One region of the Psychrobacillus sp. PGGUH221 genome, then DNA from elsewhere that is predicted to be linked to it. Evidence: riboswitches for the same ligand, from Rfam matches in the RefSeq annotation. Region 1 holds a riboswitch; each other region holds the start of a gene.
What was found. A riboswitch is a leader RNA that binds a small molecule or an ion and turns the genes downstream of it on or off. The one in region 1 is predicted to bind S-adenosylmethionine.
Positions count from the first base shown of each region.

Region 1 (4,859 bases):
CTCAGCGAATTTTGCAAGAACAAGATTTAGATGTGGATTTTAATAAATTGAAGAATTCCTCATTAATTAGTATTTATCTTGGTTTTGATATTCCAGATGAACAGCTACCAGCTGATGGAACTGGGTTTATCGTTTCGGAAAACAGTGACGTGAAATGTAATGCTTGTACTTGGACTAGCCGAAAATGGAAGCATACATCTGCAAACGGTAATTTACTTGTACGAATGTTTTACAAAAGCTCCAATCCAGTTTTTGAAAGCATGAAGCATATGAGTGAAGAAGAGCTAGTGGAAGTAGCTTTACAAGATATTGACAAGAGCCTGAAACTAAACGGCAAGCCTCAAGTTGTGGAAGTAACTAAATGGAACGATTTAATGCCAAACTATCATCTGGAGCATGGGGAAGCGATAAAATCATTGAATCAGAAATTATCATCTATGCTTCCAAATGTAGTGCTTGCTGGATGCTCGTATTATGGAGTTGGTATCGGCGCTTGCATTAAAAATGGAAAAGAAACAGCGCAATTAATTTCGGAGAGAATTTAATTTTTAAGAAGGATGGTAGGACCAAAATATAATTTTGGTCCTTTTTTTATTGTAGGAATGAAATTGATGGTGTTTTAGATAAATTTACAAATATTGTATATGTGATACGATGCGATTGGGGGTGTTTAAATGATTGTAAAAACTCGAGCGTATGAATATAGCTATATAGCTTTGGAGTCATTATATAGACGTTTACCGAAAATACACGACATGAAAGAGTTGATTCACTCTAAAATGCAAATGGCGAAGGCTGGAATATACGGGGAAGAAAGAATGGATGGGGTTTTTCAAAAGTATTCTTTTCCGTTCCAATACTTGGTGTTGCATGATGTGAGCTTGGAATCGTATGGCAAGTTTCAAATAGATTCGGTATTTTTGACACAATACTTTGCGGTGGTATTAGAGATCAAAAATATAAGTGGAAGTTTGCGGTTTAAGCAAAATCCTTCCCAGCTTGAGCGAGAGAATGAAGAGGGTAAAGTCGATGTATTTGAGAGTCCAGAAGTACAGATAGAAAGGAATATATATTTACTGGAAGATTGGTTAAGATTGCAAGGTGTGAGTATTCCTGTTCGTGGTGTAATCGTGTTGACGAATTCAAGGGTGAAGGTAGTAGAGCCATCCATCAAATATCCAACGATACGATACTTTATTCGACGATTCCAGTATTTTTGCGCAATATGACTCGTGAGAAAGTATGCCTGGAAGTGCCAGCAATGCATGAATTGGCAGAGAAAATGGTTGTGTGTCATCAAGTGTACTTTCCATTTCCACTGTGCAGTCGATGGAGCATAAATCCAAATGATTTGCTGACAGGGGTCTATTGTGAAAAGTGTGAGACGCATGGGATGACGAAAAAGAAAAACGGCTGGAACTGTTTAAGGTGTGGTCATGTAGATCGCTTGGCGCATGAGAAGGCGATGCGTGATTGGTTTATGCTAATCGGGGATAGTATTAATAATCGGCAATGTAGATATTTTCTTAAATTGGATTCTTATCAGGCCGCATCTCGCATATTAAATTCTATGGGGCTGTCGAGAGAGGGTTCGTCTAAACGTAACACAATTTATAAGTGGAATTGGTCTTAAATTGACGAATCGGATGATAAAGAGTGAAAATCGGATAATAAGTCGAGATAATCGGATAATAACAAATGAAAATCGGATAATAAATCGAGATAATCGGATAATAACCGCCAAATATCGGATAATAAAAACACTCTTAAGATGCAAGAAAATTCAATCTACGTCTTGACGCTTTAGTTGAATAAAGGTACGATAAGTCTAACAAAAAATTGAATATTGAATTCTTATCAAGAGAAGCTGAGGGACTGGCCCTGTGAAGCTTCAGCAACCAGCCGTTTGGTCAGGTGCTAATTCCAGCAGATGCTTATGTGTCTGATAGATGAGAAGGGACGAATTTTACATACTCGTAAAGCCTTCTTTTCATGGAAGGCTTTTTTTTTATTTTAGAGAGGATGAATGTGAATGGGTTTATTAGAGAAGCTGCAAACGAATGTTTTGACTGCTGACGGAGCGATGGGGACACTGCTTTATTCATATGGAATTGATTATTGTAACGAAGAATTAAACATCCAGAAGCCAGAGATTATTGAGAAAATTCACCAGGACTATATAGTTGCAGGCGCGGATATCATTCAGACGAATACGTATGGTGCAAATGCAATTAAACTGGCGCGGTACGGACTAGAAAATCAAATGAAAGAAATCAATGAAGCGGCGATCCAAATCGCAAAAAGAGCAGCTGCCCCTGGTGGTCAATTTGTGCTTGGTACGATTGGTGGTATACGCGGTATTCGGAAGAGTGATGCGACTATTGATGAAATTATCGCAACGGTTAATCAACAAGCTACCCAACTACTATCAGGAAATCCAGATGGATTATTACTAGAAACGTACTATGATTTTGAAGAGCTTTCCGCAACGGTTACGCATCTAAGAAAGCTGACAGATACACCGATCATTGCACAAGTATCGATGCATGAGCCAGGTATCTTGCAAAACGGTTTATCGCTAAATGATGCATTACATCAACTAGAGGCATTAGGAGCAAGTATTGTGGGAGTCAATTGTCGACTTGGTCCTCATCATACAATTCAAGCGTTCGAAGGGGTGACGCTACCAGAAAAAGCATTTCTGTCTGCTTATCCAAATGCAAGTTTACTTGATGTAGAGGATGGCCGTATTGTTTACGAATCTGAGGCAGATTATTTTGGAAAAGCAGCGTTATACTTTCGCGAAGCAGGAGTTCGTTTAATAGGCGGTTGCTGTGGGACAACACCAAAACATATTGAAGCCGTGAAAAAAAGAATTGGAACTCTACCTCCAATTACAAATAAAATCGTAACGCCTAGAAAGCCAATAATCATTCAGGAAGCAGAACCAACCGTCAATCAACCACTACATGAAAAAGCAAAAACCGAAAGAACAATCATCGTGGAACTAGATACGCCACGCCATTTAGACACAACTACTTTTATGGAAGGTGCAGAGAAGCTGAATGCAGCTGGAATTGATGCAGTAACGATGGCAGATAACTCACTTGCATCTCCTCGTATTAGCAATATGGCTATGGGCTCGATGTTAAAATTGCAAAATAATATTCGTCCTCTAGCTCATATTACATGTCGTGACCGCAATTTGATTGGCTTACAATCACATTTAATGGGTCTGGATGCACTTGGAATTCATGATATATTGGCTGTTACAGGTGATCCAACCAAAATAGGAGATTTTCCCGGAGCAACCAGTGTTTATGATGTATCAAGTTTAGAGTTACTCCAATTAATTAAACAGCTAAATGAAGGTGTTTCCTTCTCAGGAAAATCGCTTCGAAAAAAAGCCAACTTCTCTGTGGCAGCTGCCTTTAATCCCAACGTTCGCGTACTGGATCGTGCTGTTAAAAGACTAGAGAAGAAAATAGAGTGTGGAGCTGATTATTTCATTACCCAGCCCGTTTATTCGAAAGAAAAAATGGAGGAAATCTATGAAGCGACGAAACACTTGTCCACTCCTATTTTCCTTGGGATTATGCCACTTACAAATAGTCGTAATTCTGAGTTCCTGCACAATGAAGTGCCAGGTATTAAATTATCAGATGAAGTGTTAGAACGCATGCGTGCTTGTGGAGAAGATAAAGAGCGTTCTACTGCGGAAGGTATACAAATTGCAAAAGAGCTTATTGACACTGCAGCGGAGTTATTTAATGGCATTTACATCATTACGCCATTTTTCCGTGTGGATATGTCACTTGAATTGATTCGCCATATTAAAGAGATTGACGGAAAGAAAGCGAGAGAAAACAGTTATGTCCAAACATCTAATTGAACAGGAACTTCAAAAAAGAATTCTTATTATTGATGGCGCAATGGGAACGATGATCCAAAACGTGAATCTAACTCCAAAGGATTTCGGTGGAGAAGAATACGAGGGATGTAATGAGTATTTAAACGTTATCAATCCAACTGTCATTGAACAAATTCATCGGGAATATCTAGAGGCAGGTGCAGATATAATTTGTACCAATACGTTTGGGGGAACACCAGTCGTGTTAAATGAATATGATCTAGGTGACCAAGCGCATGAAATCAACCTTCGTGCAGTGCAGCTTGCGAAGAAGGTTGCAATTGAATTATCTACTCCCGACTGGCCGAGATTTGTGGCTGGTGCAATTGGACCGACAACAAAAACATTGTCTGTAACTGGTGGAATAACCTTCGATGAGTTAACAAATGACTTTTACATACAAGCAAAGGCATTAGTCGAAGGTGGCTCCGATGTTATCCTATTGGAAACAAGTCAGGATATGCTAAACGTGAAGGCCGCAACCATTGGTATACAACAAGCATTTACAGAAACGGGGAAAGAGCTTCCTATCATGATATCTGGAACAATCGAGCCAATGGGAACGACACTTGCGGGTCAAAGTATTGAAGCATTCTACATTTCAATTGAACATATTAAACCACTCTCTGTGGGACTCAACTGTGCAACAGGACCAGAATTTATGACGGATCATATTCGCTCCCTTTCTGAGTTATCAGATGGATATGTAAGCTGTTATCCAAATGCAGGATTACCGGATGAAGAAGGACATTACCATGAATCACCTGAATCGCTTTCGAAGAAGTTAAAAGGCTTTGCAGAAAAAGGATGGTTAAATGTTGTAGGTGGATGTTGCGGAACTACTCCAGCCCATATTCAAGCAGTTCGCGAAGCAGTGAAAGATATTGCACCTCGTAAGCCAGCTGAAACAGGCCATGGTCATGTAGTTTCAGGTATTGAACCGTTATTA
Region 1 is NZ_JAQMHQ010000011.1:39,080-43,938, reverse strand. It holds gene PGC35_RS18160 (protoporphyrinogen oxidase) at 1-545, shown strand, start outside; gene PGC35_RS18155 (nuclease-related domain-containing protein) at 675-1,229, shown strand; gene PGC35_RS18150 (hypothetical protein) at 1,262-1,633, shown strand; SAM riboswitch class I at 1,852-1,956, shown strand; gene PGC35_RS18145 (bifunctional homocysteine S-methyltransferase/methylenetetrahydrofolate reductase) at 2,033-3,892, shown strand; gene metH (methionine synthase) at 3,873-4,859, shown strand, end outside.

Region 2 (4,859 bases), on a different contig from region 1:
TCATCATATAATGCCTGAATTACGTCTTGATATGCAGCGATTAAATCATTAAATAAATCTTCGTCACTGCTATATACGCCTTCTTCAATTGTTGCTCTATAGTAAAGCATATTTGGGCTCGGGATAGTAAACTTAACAACGGAGTCTCCAGCGATACTTTTTAGAAACTTGAAGTGATCAATCATATAATGAGTGCTAAAACCGAGCTTACCTGTTACTTTAATACCGTGTGCTCTAGTTTGTACTCCTTTAAAGGAGAGTCCTTTATCTGTTTCATAGAACTCTACTCCATCAAGGCCTCCTAGAAAGTCAAAGTGCCACCATTTACGACGAAATTCCCCATCTGTAACGGATACTAACCCTGTCTTTTTTTGTTTTTCTACTAGTTTTATAATCTCTTCGTTTTCGATCTGTTTTAATTGATCTGCAGTAATTTCTTTATTTTCATATTGTAAACGAGCTTGTTTTAAACGTTCTGGACGTAAAAAACTTCCAACGTGATCTGCTTTAAAAGGCGCTTTAAGTACTAATTGATTTGTCATGTTAAATTCCAACTTTCTCTATTAGTTTTGCAGCTACTAGAAGTGCTTGATCGAAGTCTGCTATTAAATCATCTACATTTTCTAAACCAACTGAGAATCGAAGTAATCCATCAGTGATTCCTCGTTTTTCCCGTTCCGATTTTGGCATAGCGGCATGGGACATCTGGGCAGGGTGGGAAAGAATAGATTCCACTCCGCCAAGACTTACAGCGAAAACAGGAATCTGAACACTTTCAACAAATGCTTTTGCTATTGCTTGCGTAGGTAAACGGAAGGAGAGGACTGCCCCAGGGTTTGTTGCTTGCTGTGCATGAATTTCATATCCTGGATGGGATGTTAACCCTGGATAATAAACTTCTTCGACTAAAGTATGATTGTTTAAATAGGCAGCAATCTGTTGGGCTGAATCTGCTGATTTTTCAAATCGAACGCTCAACGTTTTAATTCCTTGAATAAGTGAAAATGAATCTTGGGCACCTAAAATCGCACCGAATGAATTTTGAAGGAATGCTAATCGTTTTCCAAGTTCCTCATCTTTTGTAACAGCTAGACCTGCAATTATGTCACTGTGTCCTGATAAAAATTTAGTAGCGCTATGTAAAACTACATCTACTCCAAGGTCGAGTGGACGTTGGTAAAGTGGTGTCATAAATGTATTATCTAAAAAGGTTAGGCAATTGTTTGCTTTAGCGAGCTCCACGATTCGATTAATATCCGTTATACCTAGACATGGATTGGATGGTGTTTCAATATAAATCAATTTTGTATTGGAGCGAATCGCTGAAGCAACGGATTCTAAATCCGTAAAATCAACGAAAGTATGCTTAATTCCAATACGAGGCAATACCTCGGTTACAAAACGAAATGTACCTCCATAGACATCTTCTGTAATAACAATATGATCACCTGCGGATAGGAGCATGAATGCGGAAGAGATTGCAGCAAGTCCGGAGGCGAATGCTAAACCTCGAGTACCACCTTCTAGTTCTGCAATCGTTTTTTCTAAAGCATCTCTCGTTGGATTTCCAGAACGGCTATAATCATATGGACCAAATTCATCAAAGCTTTCTTGATGGAAGGTAGAGGACAGATAAATCGGGACATTGACAGCACCAGTTTTTCTCTCTCCATGCCCACGAGTTGATGCCACGACAATACTCGTTTCTAATGACTCTTTATATCCACTCATTTTACGGACACCTCACTTTCCAATAATGCAAAAACTTGTTTCAAGTCGTGTATTAAGTCCTCTGCCTCTTCAACACCAACAGAGAAGCGTAATAGGCTGTTATCTACACCACGTGCTATACGTTCTTCTTCTGGAATTTCCGCGTGTGTTTGAGTTGCGGGATAGGTGATAAAACTTTCCACTCCTCCAAGGCTTTCTGCAAAAACGATTAATTGGAGGTTTTCAAGAAAGGGATTAATCCATTCACTTTTTTGTAAGCGGAAAGAAAGCATTCCGCCTTTTCCAGAATATAAAACATCCTTTACTGCTGATTCATTTTGTAAGAATTCAGCAATCTTTTTTGCATTTGCATCATGCTGTTTCATACGTAAGTGAAGTGTTTTTAACCCCCTTATTAATAACCATGAATCAAATGGAGAAAGCACTGCACCTGCTGCATTATGATTTATTAGTAATTTTTCACCTATATCGGTGCCTTTAGAAACAACGAGACCAGCAAGAACATCGTTATGGCCGCCAATGTATTTTGTGCCGCTGTGAATAACAATATCGGCACCAAGTTCAATTGGGCGCTGTAAGTAAGGGGTTAAGAATGTATTATCCACGATTAATAATAAATGATGCTTTTTAGCTAATGTCGCATATTGCTCTATGTCGATTTCTTGCATTAACGGGTTAGTAGGCGTTTCTATAAAGATTGCTTTTGTGTTTTTAGTAATGAGGGCTTCTACTTCTTGAACAGTTTCAAACTTTGAATAGGATGTGCGTATATTGTAGGAATCTGCGTACTGATTAAATAAGCGATAAGTCCCGCCATAAAGATCCTCTGGGGCAATCAGTTCATCTCCTGATTTAAATAGAGATAATACCAATTGAATTGCAGCCATACCGGAACTACAGGCAAATCCCGCTTCTCCAGCTTCTAGCTTCGCGATGCCTTCTTCTAATATAGCTCTTGTCGGGTTTTTTGTACGTGTATAGTCATAACCAGTTGATTGACCAAGTCCGGCATGCTTGTAAGCGGTAGATAAATAGATTGGTGGATTTACAGCTCCTGTCTTCGAATCACTATGGTTCCCTAATTGTACTAGCTGAGTTTCTATACTCTTTTTAGACATCATTATTCATCCTTTACTATTAAATTATAAATGCGCAAGCGCCTATGTTTGCCCCAACAAGCAAATGTGAAAAGAATGCATCTTAAGTTCACCTCATCCTGTAGTAAAGGATGCATGACCCTCATCTCCGAGCCCAGAAGACCTAGGAGGCAGCTTTTCAGCCACCGCAAAAGTTATTGTCGTCTGTGTTTGTGACGAGCTTTGCGCTGGAGCAGCTATTTCACATATAACCTCGAGGGGCAGTGCGCTGGAGTCTGCCAAAAATAAAAAAAGAGGATTCTCTAATAAGAAGAGAATCCTCAATAAAATACTGAAGTTAGTCTTCTTATCTTCAAGACGTAGAACGTCTATTGGAATTAGCACCACACCTTTATTCGGCTGGTTGCTGAGACATCTTCGGGCCAATCCCTCCGTCTCTCTTGATAAGAAATAAAATATAAAATTTTCAAAAAATTAATTTAGGTAAGTTTATCACGGGATGAATTTTTATACAAGGTCTTTTTTTATGTGTATTTCTAAATAGTACAATAGGAGGTGCTTAATTTTTCGGTATAGCAACCCAATGTCCTTTGGAGACTTCTACTAATTCTGATTGTGATAATTGATATCGATCTTTTTCCCGATTTTCTTCCATTAGTGATCGTTTTTTCTTTGCTTCAATTTTAGGATCTGGAATTGGAATTGCTGCTAATAATGATTTTGTGTATGGGTGCAATGGGTTAGAGTACAATTCTTCACTTTCTGCAAGCTCGACAATTTTTCCAGCATACATAACTGCCACTCTATCACTAATATGCTTGACCATCGATAAATCGTGGGCGATAAAGAGATAGGTAAGTCCCAACCGATGTTGAAGGTCCTCAAGTAATTCAACTATTTGTGCTTGGATAGAAACATCTAATGCGGACAATGGTTCATCACAAACAATAAAGTCAGGTTCTACTGCAAGTGCTCGAGCAATTCCTATTCTTTGTCGCTGCCCACCTGAAAACTCATGTGGATACCGCATTGCATGCTCTGGTTTTAATCCAACCATTACAAGCAATTCTTCTACTCTATTTTTTCTTTCCTCATTGTTTTTACTCAACTGATGAATATCTAATGCTTGCCCTATAATATCAAGGACTTTAAAGCGTGGGTTTAAAGACGAATAGGGATCTTGAAAGATCATTTGCATATGACGTCGCATTGTTTTCAATTCATTTTTGTTTAATCTGTTAATGGCTATACCTTGATATAATATGTCTCCATCTGTCGGCTCGTGAAGTCGTAAAACAGCTCTACCGGTTGTAGACTTTCCTGATCCAGATTCTCCAACTAAACCTAACGTTTCTCCCGGTTTTATGAAAAAGCTGATATCATCGACTGCTTTTAATACATTGCCTTTTCCGGTATGGAAATGTTGTTTTAGAGACCTAACATCGAGTAATGGTTTTCCTTCTTCTATTCCAATAGAGCGAAGAGGGGGACGTTTAGGTTTTTTCTTTTGATCCAGACGAGGAAGGGCATTGAGCAATCTTTTGGTATAAGCATGTTGAGGGTTTTCAAAGATCTCTTCTGTTGTTCCAGTTTCAACAATTTCCCCATCCTTCATCACTGCAACCCTGTCACACATACCTGCGACAACTCCTAAATCATGGGTGATCAAAATAATGGATGTTCCAAAACGTGTCTGCATATCTTTCATCAGATTTAATATTTGTGCTTGAATCGTTACATCTAGTGCTGTAGTCGGTTCATCTGCAATTAGTAAAGTAGGTCGACATGCAAGTGCAATTGCAATCATGACACGTTGACGCATTCCCCCAGAAAATTCATGTGGATATTGATTAAAACGTTCTTCACTATTTTTAATGCCTACAAGTTTAAGTAGTTCAACTGCTTGCTTGTATGCTTCCTTTTTAGATAACTTTTGATGTTTAATTAAGCTTTCAGCGATTTGCTTTCCAATTCGGATAGTAGGGTTTAGAGAGGTCATAGGATCTTGGAAAATCATACTAATATCTCTTC
Region 2 is NZ_JAQMHQ010000001.1:771,772-776,630, reverse strand. It holds gene PGC35_RS03595 (5-methyltetrahydropteroyltriglutamate--homocysteine S-methyltransferase) at 1-542, opposite strand, end outside; gene metC (cystathionine beta-lyase) at 544-1,731, opposite strand; gene PGC35_RS03585 (methionine biosynthesis PLP-dependent protein) at 1,728-2,849, opposite strand; SAM riboswitch class I at 3,172-3,278, opposite strand; gene PGC35_RS03580 (ABC transporter ATP-binding protein) at 3,388-4,859, opposite strand, start outside.
Region 2: linked by a shared signal. The riboswitch ahead of PGC35_RS03585 (methionine biosynthesis PLP-dependent protein) and the one ahead of PGC35_RS18145 (bifunctional homocysteine S-methyltransferase/methylenetetrahydrofolate reductase) in region 1 are both predicted to bind S-adenosylmethionine.

Region 3 (4,859 bases), on a different contig from region 1:
CATAAAAGAAGGAGTGATGGGCTATGCAACATATATACGAACGTGCTGCAAAATATACAAAGCTAGGATCGATACTAATATTTGGCCTATACATAGTTTTAGTAGTTATTTTTAGAGATGTACTGTTGTACGATTTTGAGACTCATTTTTTAATAGGATTTACGGTTTTTATATTGTTTAGTACTTCTTTTGTCATTCAAAATGCTGCAGACAAATTACCGAAAGAGCAGCAAATAGATAGTGAATATTATTCTGCTGAATTTCCCATAAAAGAACTTAATTTTCAAAGGGATGTATCTATTATTCCAGTTACCTACTTAGTTTCAGGAAGAGGAGAACGTTTATATAAGATTGAACCTGCTAAGGACCATGGAGTTAAGAAGATGCTATCTGCATTTGAGATCTTTCAAAAGGGAATGTTGATACCCATTACATACAATTTAAAAACAATGGATGATAGTATAGTCAGTCAATTCACTTTGAAAAATAAATTAAAATTTATGCAGATAAAAGTTTATGACCACACAAAAAACCATTTATCCACTGTTGTCATGCCTCCTTTTTCAGTTAAAAATAGAGCCATTATTTTTAATGCGAACAATGAGAAGATACTGCAAATGGAAGCAAAAAGTATGTATGGAGATATTGATGTCGATGATTCCAATGGAAAACGGTTAGCTACGTACCGTTTTGGAATTTTTCCTTATGCAACTCATCCTGCATTTGAAATACAAGCAGTAAACGTGCATGTGTCGCTTGCACATGACTTGACCCATGCTCAAAAACTCACTTTTACTGCATTATTTTACTATTGGACCGGTAACGTAAAATAAAAAAGGAGCTGACATTACGACGTCAGCTCTTTTTTAGTTTTTAAATAGAGAAAACCAGCCTTTAAATTTAAACCAAGCAAGCATGGAAAGAGCAATAACAACGATCAATCCCATCACGACAAAATAACCATATTTCCACTCTAGCTCAGGCATATACGCAAAATTCATTCCGTATACTCCTACGATAAATGTCAATGGTATAAAAACGGTGGATACGATCGTTAAAATCATCATAATCCGATTCATTCGACTAGAGTTAATCGACATATGACTGTCTCTAATATCTGCAGTAAGTTCTCGATTAGATTCAATCATTTCCGTGAGCTTTAGCAAGTGATCATAAATGTCTCCAAAATATGCACGTTCAGAGTGTTGTAAATTTATTCGTTCGGAATTCATAATACGGTACAATAAATCCCGCATAGGTATCACTGTTCTACGTAATCTAAGCAAATCACTACGTAAGTCAAAAACTTGATCTATAGATAAATGTCTCATATCTGAAGAAAGCTTGTCTTCTACTTCATTCAAATAATCCTCAATTTTATAGACGATTGGAAAATAAGCATCCACTACTTTATCGACGATATGATAGGTTGCATGCATGGCCCCACGTTCCCAGCCTTCTGAATTTCGAATAATGCGTTCTCGTGCTTGAGCCAATTCATGCATAGGTGGAAAGTGGAAGGTGACAACATAATCCTTTCCAACAAAAATATCTAGTTCTTCCGCTTCTAACGTTTCTTCATTAATGGTATGTAGAACATAAAACGCATACCCATCATAATGGTCTAACTTTGGACGTTGAAGTCTTAGTAAACAGTCTTCTATTGCTAGCGGATGGAAATGGAAAAAAGAGCTAAGAAGATTCTCTTCTTCTTGAGAAGGTTCTCCAATATCAATCCAATACCATTCAAACGTTTTATTTTTAATATCATGGAGAGGAAAATCACATATTATTTCGTGATCGGTTGTAATGCCCATCGTTTGAATCATATCAAAACCTCACTTTTACATTGAATGCATGTTGCCATTATCTCATATTCGCATACTTCCATCAAAACACACCTCATAATATTTAACCTATAAATTATTTATAATGACTGGAAAAGTTTGATTAAATAAAAAATAGTATTGACATATATAATTTCTATCTGTATAGTGGGTATTAATCAAATATAACAACTTTCTTATCAAGAGAGGTGGAGGGACTTGGCCCTAGGATACCTCAGCAACAGGCATTTTTGCACTGTGCTAATTCCAAAAGCTTTTAGGCTTGAAGATAAGAAGAGAATAATCACTTAACGACGTGTAAACCTCTTCTTGTTTCTAAGAAGAGGTTTTATTTGATTTAAAGAGCTATATGGAAAGAATTTTGGCTTTGGTTTCACCTCGTTCACTTCAGTTACCCATTCGTAAGAAGTGTATCGAGTTAAATATAAAACTTCTTTTTTGAAGATCCCATTTGATCAATAGAGAAAGAAAGTATTTATTTTACACCACACAGAGTTTTGAACTAATCAACCCCCTTGTCTATATACTGGCAAAGGGGTTGATTAGTTATTCGGGTTCATTTTTATTTGTAATTAACTGAGGTGTTTGTCTAGTTTCTATAGCCTGCTTTTGCATTTACTAATATAAGTGCAAGAAGGAGGTGAATTTATTGTGAACCAATATCATCATAGACCTTGTCATTCATGCCATCAACCTCAAGTATCCCCATGGCAACAACCACCTGCGCAGCCAATTGTATGTCCACCGCAATATCGTGTACGTGATTCCTTTATACCGAGAATGCAACCTGTAATTCATCCAATCGTTAATGTGAATCGCGAGCATATTGTAAATGTTCCACAGCATTACTTTACAGAGACCAATCGAAACGTAGTTGTGAATCCACCCCTACAAGCATACCCATATCCGCAAGGAGGATTCCAACAACCATTCCAACGTCCTTTCTTCGGTCCTCGTTACTAAGGATATTATTGTTAGCTACGGCAACGCAGGAGCAACGAACTTAACTGCGACGAGTAGCAACCGCAACGCAGGAGCAAACGAACTTAACTGCGACGAGTAGCAACCGCAACGCAGGAGCAACGATCTCAACTGCGACGAGTAGCTATGCTACGCAGGAGCAACCGAACTTAACTGCGACGAGCAAGTGAAACGGCGCAGGAGCAAATGCCTTTTTAAAAGCGCATTTGCTTTTTTTGTGTGTAAAATCCTTAATCTATTCCTTTGTTTAAAATTTTTTGTTAATGTTCGCATTACTCATCAAATCCGTGTATTTACCAAAAAAAAGGCATTATAAATATTTAGACATATTGTAATTTTCTATATATTTTGATAAAGTTATATTTATTTTGATGGGTGAAATGATTAAGGGGGATGGAAATGAAGCTTTTTCTTTCAATTGATATGGAAGGAATCACAGGTTTGCCGGATCATACTTTTGTGGACTCCAGTAAGCATAATTATGAACGTGCTCGCCGTATAATGACACAAGAGGCAAATGCAATTGTAGAAGGTGCTCTATCTGTAGGTGTAAAAGAGATTTTAGTTAATGATAGTCACTCTAAAATGAATAATATTTTAGTAGAAGAGTTGCATCCAGAAGCTTCTTTAATAACGGGAGATGTGAAGCCGTTTTCGATGGTGCAGGCATTAGATGAATCTTACCTTGGTGCAGTATTTGCTGGTTATCATTCGAGAGCAGGACAACCTGGAGTAATGAGTCACTCAATGATATTCGGAGTTAGAAATATGTATATAAACGATGTAGAAATTGGTGAACTGGGATTAAATGCATATGTAGCAGGGCACTTTGGTGTACCAGTTATTATGGTTGCAGGCGATGATGGTGCGTGTAAAGAAGCTGAGGCACTGATTCCTGGAGTTGTCACTGCAGTAGTGAAAGAGTCTATCTCAAGATCAGCGGTTAAGACATTGCATCCACAAAAAGCACATGCACTATTGAGAGAAAAGGTAGCTGTAGCGATTAGTAATAGAGATCAAATCAAACCGCTCACCCCTCCTAAAAATCCAACATTACGTATTGAATTTGTTAATTATGGTCAAGCGGAATGGGCGGCACTTATACCTGGTTGTGAAATTATAGAAGGAACGACAATAGTTAAGTTCGAGGCAAAAGATATATTAGAAGCATACCGGGCGATGCTTGTAATGGTAGAGCTAGCAATGCAAACGAAATTTTGTTAAGGGGGGAGTTTGCTTATGGCGAAATATATTATTAAACGTTTTATTATGATGATTGCTACGATTCTTATCATTGCTACCGTAACCTTCATATTAATGCATTCGGTTCCAGGGTCTCCATTTGAAGGAGAAAGGACATCTAATCCTACGATTCAAGCAAACTTAGAAAAGTTTTACAAACTTGATGAACCGATGCATGTTCAGTATTTGTATTATTTAAAGTCGATTGTGACATTTGACTTTGGACCATCGATTAAAAAGCCGAATGACTCCGTAAATGAATTACTTGCAAGGGGATTCCCAATATCTTTTGAGTTGGGAATGGTTACGATACTAGTCGCTTTAATATCTGGAATTATCTTAGGGACGCTTGCTGCACTCCGGCACAACGGAATAATTGACTACTTAGCAATGACTTTTGCCGTTGTAGGGATTTCTGTCCCGAATTTCGTGCTAGCAACCTTACTTATTCAACAATTGGCAGTAAACTTGGAATGGTTTCCAGCGGCTACTTGGAGCAGCCCGATACATATGATATTACCTACTTTAGCTCTTGCAACAGGTCCTACAGCAATAATTGCACGATTAACGAGATCTAGCATGCTCGAAGTATTGACTCAGGACTATATAAAAATGGCCCGGGCAAAAGGTCTTTCACCGGTGAGAATCGTCGTGCGACATGCGTTAAGAAATGCCCTTATGCCGGTTGTAACTATTTTAGGAACAATGCTTGCTGGTATATTAACAGGGACTTTTGTTATTGAGCGGATATTTGCCATTCCAGGAATGGGAAAATACTTCGTAGAGAGT
Region 3 is NZ_JAQMHQ010000010.1:160,732-165,590, forward strand. It holds gene PGC35_RS17480 (hypothetical protein) at 24-833, shown strand; gene corA (magnesium/cobalt transporter CorA) at 867-1,829, opposite strand; SAM riboswitch class I at 2,021-2,122, shown strand; gene PGC35_RS17490 (hypothetical protein) at 2,499-2,810, shown strand; gene PGC35_RS17495 (M55 family metallopeptidase) at 3,228-4,052, shown strand; gene PGC35_RS17500 (ABC transporter permease) at 4,068-4,859, shown strand, end outside.
Region 3: linked by a shared signal. The riboswitch ahead of PGC35_RS17490 (hypothetical protein) and the one ahead of PGC35_RS18145 (bifunctional homocysteine S-methyltransferase/methylenetetrahydrofolate reductase) in region 1 are both predicted to bind S-adenosylmethionine.

Region 4 (4,859 bases), on a different contig from region 1:
ATATTCCATATTGGCCGCAATTTACACTTGGAGGATCGACATTCTCATTGATTTTATTTCCCATTGTCATAGGATTCCAGCAAAAGAGCAGAAAAACACTTGCTGTAGAATTTTTCCCAAGCCTTGGAAAAAAAGTTTGGCAATTAGGAATTATCGTGGCTGTAGTAGCAGCAGTTGGCTATTTTATGCCTTTAATAAGTGGACTTGCATTGATTCTCGGAGCCATTGTAAGATTATTCATTTCCTACATAGCTTATAAAAAAGAAATGGCAGGAACGTTTGCTATCTCCCCGCAATCGGACGGTGTTATGATAGCCGGAGTCCTTGCTGACTCACCAGCAGAGAAAATGGGTCTATTAATCGGTGAGAAAATTGTCAAAGTAAACGGACAAAAAGTAACAAATGAACAAGAGTTTTATGAAGCAGTTCAAATAAATGCTGCACATTGTCGCTTAGAAGTACTAGATATTAGCGGAGAACTTCGTTTACGCCAACATATTTTGTTTAGACATGATCACTATCGTCTAGGCTTAATATTAGTAAGATAGGAGATAACTATGGAAACTTTATCAATATCAACTCAAGTTACATTAGCCATTTTTACTCCAGCATTGCTTGTTATTCTTTTTACACGTGTTACCTTTAATCATTATGTGGCATTATTATTAACCGTTGCTCTATTTGCCGCATCTGTCTATGCTGGTTACACGCATAGATGGTGGATTTATATTATTGATGCAGCATCGTTGACTTTAGGTTTTTGGTACGCAACACATATGAAAAGTCGAGACAAAAAGAAAAAATCCACCTCTTAAGAAGAGGTGGATTCAGACTATAGACAAACTCAAAGAAATTTGAAATTGTCTATAGTCTTTTTTTATTTACAATACATAGTAAGAAATCGTTGATTTCCGTTTCAGGCGCTACGCTTTCCACGGGCACGGCCTCAGCCTTCTCCCTTGCTCCTGCGCAAAGCTCGTCGCAAAAAACAATGCTCCTGCGCAAGCTCGTCGCAAAAATTAATTTCGCTACGCTCAGTCCGGGTGCTTCGGCTCGTGCTGTTCCCGTAGGAGTCTTCGCGCCTTCCACTCCAATCGACTAGTGTTGGCTAATTTAAAAAGTGGTGAGTTTCTAAATCTTCTAAGACGTTGAGGTGTTGAATATCATGATGACTAAAAACCAAATCAATGAACGTGAACAACTTGAAATGCTAACGATTGAGCAGATTGTACCGAAGGACCATTTGGTCCGTAAATTGGATGACACGATTGATTTCCATTTCATCCATTAGTAGAACATCTTTACTCTGCTACTGGGCGACCAAGTATTGATCCCGTTGTGTTATTTAAAATGACGTTTATTCAATATACATTTGGCATCCGTTCGATGCGCCAAACAATAAAAGAGATTGAAACGAATACTCCGGCACATTGATAACACCAAATGAAAATAAAACAATTCAATGAAAGACAATACATTCCAAAAAAATCCACCTCTTCTTAAGAGGTGGATTCAGACTGTAGACAGATTCAGCGGAAGCTTATGTGTATTGTATAGCAAATGCATATCCGATTAATCTTTATGTTGTTGAAACACACTTCATAATCCGAAAGATAAAGAATATAAATTACAATATCAATCTTTCAAATCGCAAACGCCCATACCATCTGCTTTTGCTTTACGAGCTAAGGATGCATTAAATTCTTTTCTGATTTGATGAAGTAGTTTTGCATCTGTTAATATTCGATAACCGGTTGTAGCTAAGACTTTAGCTCCCTTGATTAGTGCTTCATCCGCAGCTTTAGATTTGGCAGCTTCACGGAATTCTATTGTATGGGCGACTAAATCATCTGGTCCAATTTTAATGGATGGTCTTGCAGTTGGTACTACGTAGCTAATATTTCCAGCATCCGTAGAGTCATTGTAATGTTTACTTTCTGTGTATACGACTTCTCCAATAGCTTCAAATTCCGAATGAATAACCTCATCTAACACTGAATTTACTACAAAATCTTGCACCTCATTTTGAAAACGTTCGATTTTTACAGAAGTTCCTGTTACAAGTGTTGCTCCGTTAGCAAGGAATCGAACTTTTTCGGAGATTTCCTCTGTTTTTTTCCAATTCTTTGCGCTGACATGAATACGAGCAGAGGCAAAATAAGGGATAATGTTCGGTGAATCACCTCCATGCGTAATAATTCCATGTATGCTAACATCAGATGGTAATTGTGAACGAAGCGCATGGATTCCGTTGAAAAAATGAACGACAGCTTCCAATGCATTTATTGTTTTATTAGAAGCTGCTGTTGGGTGAGTAGCTTGTCCAATAAAATGAAAATCTAATGATTCCAGAGCAAGTGTTTCGCAACTTAAAGTAGTTTTGCTTGAAGGGCTAATTATTAAAGCCACATCTACATCTTCTAGATAACCAAGCCTTACAAAGTTTCCTTTTGAACTTCCTTTTGATCCACCTTCTTCTGCGGGAGTACCAAGGACGATTATTCTTCCACCGGTTTCGTTCAGCATTTCTGCTAGAGAGATGCTAGCAGCCACACTTGCCGTACCAATAATGTTATGTCCGTCGGCATGTCCAATTGAAGGTAAAGCGTCGTATTCTGCTAAAAAAGCAACAGTAGGTCCCTCGATACCGCTATCCTTAATCGCATAGAAAGACGTTTCATGACCTGCTATTCCTTTTTCGACTTGAAAATTTGCACTTTCTAATAAATCAATTAGCGTAGAACTAGCAAAAAATTCTTCGTTTCCAATCTCAGGGTTTTCATGTATTTGATGACTTATTTGAATATATACATTCTTGTTGTCTTCTATTAATTTATGGAGATAGTCTCTTTTTTCTACTAGGAAACTCACTTGTATCTGCTCCTTTTACATTTATTATTCATAACAAAAAAGAACTCTCCTAATCTTATCTTGTATGATAAGAAAAAGAGAGCTCTTCGTATAATCGAAAAACCTTCTTTTCTCATCTTTCAAGCAATAAATTGCTTGCAGGAATTGGCACAGTTTTCATTTTGAATCTGCTGCCGAAACGTCGTTGGGCCTGTCCCTCAGTTTCTCTCGATAAGAAAGTGATATTCTATGTAAATTTTATAAGAACTAATTCCAATATTAAGTAATTTATTCCTAGCAGTCAAGTAGTATTTAAAAGATAAGACTATATACAGCTAAAACACCAATTGTTCCTAATACTACAACCATTACATTTGAAAAAATAATGGCAAGTGCGAATGCCACAATGGCTCCAATAATTCCAAATAATAGATTACCTTCTTGAACATATAAAATAGCTGGGAAAATTAATGCTCCTAATACTGCAAATGGAATATTACGTAATACTCCTGAAACAACAGGAGGTAATTCTTTGCCTTCTAAAAAAGTTAACGGGAATGCTCGGGGAATATAGGTAACAATAGCCATTCCTAATAGCATCCACCAATACCATGCTTCCATTCCATTATGCTCCTTTCGTTAAGTTTTTTCCTCGTAGTCTAGTCCTCTTTTGATGATTGGCATATATAATTTCGACAAAAATAGAGGATGCTAGGGTAGCGACTAAAATAGCCCATCCTGTCGATAATAATTCTGTCCAGTAAAAAAATCCGTTTATAATAGCTGCAATGAGGGCCAGCATGACTACTTTGCGGTTTCCTCGCATAGAGGGTACTAGAAGACCAACGAACATTGCATATAGAGCAATCGACATGGCCGCTTGTAAAAATGCTGGTAGATTGGCACCTATAACATGTCCAACCGCTGTAAATACAACCCAACTACCATATGCGATAAGCGCAACACCAAATGCAAAAGAAGTATGTATTTTTTCATCTTTTTGAGTTGCTAATACGGAAAAAGATTCATCTGTAATCCCAAATGCATATATTCCTTTGACCCATCTTTTTTCACTATGCATCTTTTCATTGAGTGCAGCCGTCATTAAAAAGTGTCGAATGTTCACGACAAATGTATTTAAAACGATTAAAATAGGATCAACACCTTTTGCTATAAGCGTCAGTGACATATACTGAGCAGCGCCGGCGTAAACAAAAATACTCATTGCTGTTGCTTCAATAATGGAAAGTCCAGTGGTTTTTGCCAATAAACCAAATGTTAATGCAACTGGAAAATAGCCGATAGCAATACTCGTACCGGCTTTTAAACCCTTTACGAATGAATTATTATTCATGTCGAATTTCACCACCTTCAATTATGATAGTGAACAAATTATACTATATCTATAAAGTTTTATATAGTTGAAAATTGGGAAGAGTATAAATATACATAGAAGAGGAGAGTTACCATGCCAAGTTGGTTATCATTCGAAACTTTATCTAATTTAACACAAGATTACCGAGCACTTGGACCACTATTTGGGTTATTACTACCTTTTCTTGAAGCATTTTTGCCGTTTCTACCTTTAGTAGTTTTTATCGTGGCGAATGTGACTGCCTACGGAATTTTGTTTGGATTTTTATTATCTTGGGCAGGTTCGGTTGCAGGTGCTTATACCGTATTTTTAGTTATTAGAAAATATGGACGAGCTAGAGTTTTAGGTTTTATTACAAGGCATGAAAAGATTCAAAAATTAATATTATGGGTAGAGAGAAACGGTTTTGGACCATTATTTTTACTTATTTGTTTTCCATTTACACCCTCCGCACTTGTGAATATAGTTGCGGGTCTATCTAATATGAAAAAAAATACGTATTTATGGACAGTTGTCTTAGGGAAACTAATTATGATATTAGTGGTAAGCTTTATTGGTTCCGATATTAAAGCACTCATTACACAACCCTTAAGAACAGCAATAATGATTGGAATAATGGTTATACTATGGTTTG
Region 4 is NZ_JAQMHQ010000001.1:255,714-260,572, reverse strand. It holds gene PGC35_RS01255 (PDZ domain-containing protein) at 1-548, shown strand, start outside; gene PGC35_RS01250 (CsbA family protein) at 558-815, shown strand; partial or broken gene PGC35_RS01245 (transposase) at 1,166-1,419, shown strand; gene PGC35_RS01240 (M20 family metallopeptidase) at 1,636-2,871, opposite strand; SAM riboswitch class I at 2,981-3,088, opposite strand; gene PGC35_RS01235 (AzlD domain-containing protein) at 3,163-3,471, opposite strand; gene PGC35_RS01230 (AzlC family ABC transporter permease) at 3,476-4,204, opposite strand; gene PGC35_RS01225 (TVP38/TMEM64 family protein) at 4,319-4,859, shown strand, end outside.
Region 4: linked by a shared signal. The riboswitch ahead of PGC35_RS01240 (M20 family metallopeptidase) and the one ahead of PGC35_RS18145 (bifunctional homocysteine S-methyltransferase/methylenetetrahydrofolate reductase) in region 1 are both predicted to bind S-adenosylmethionine.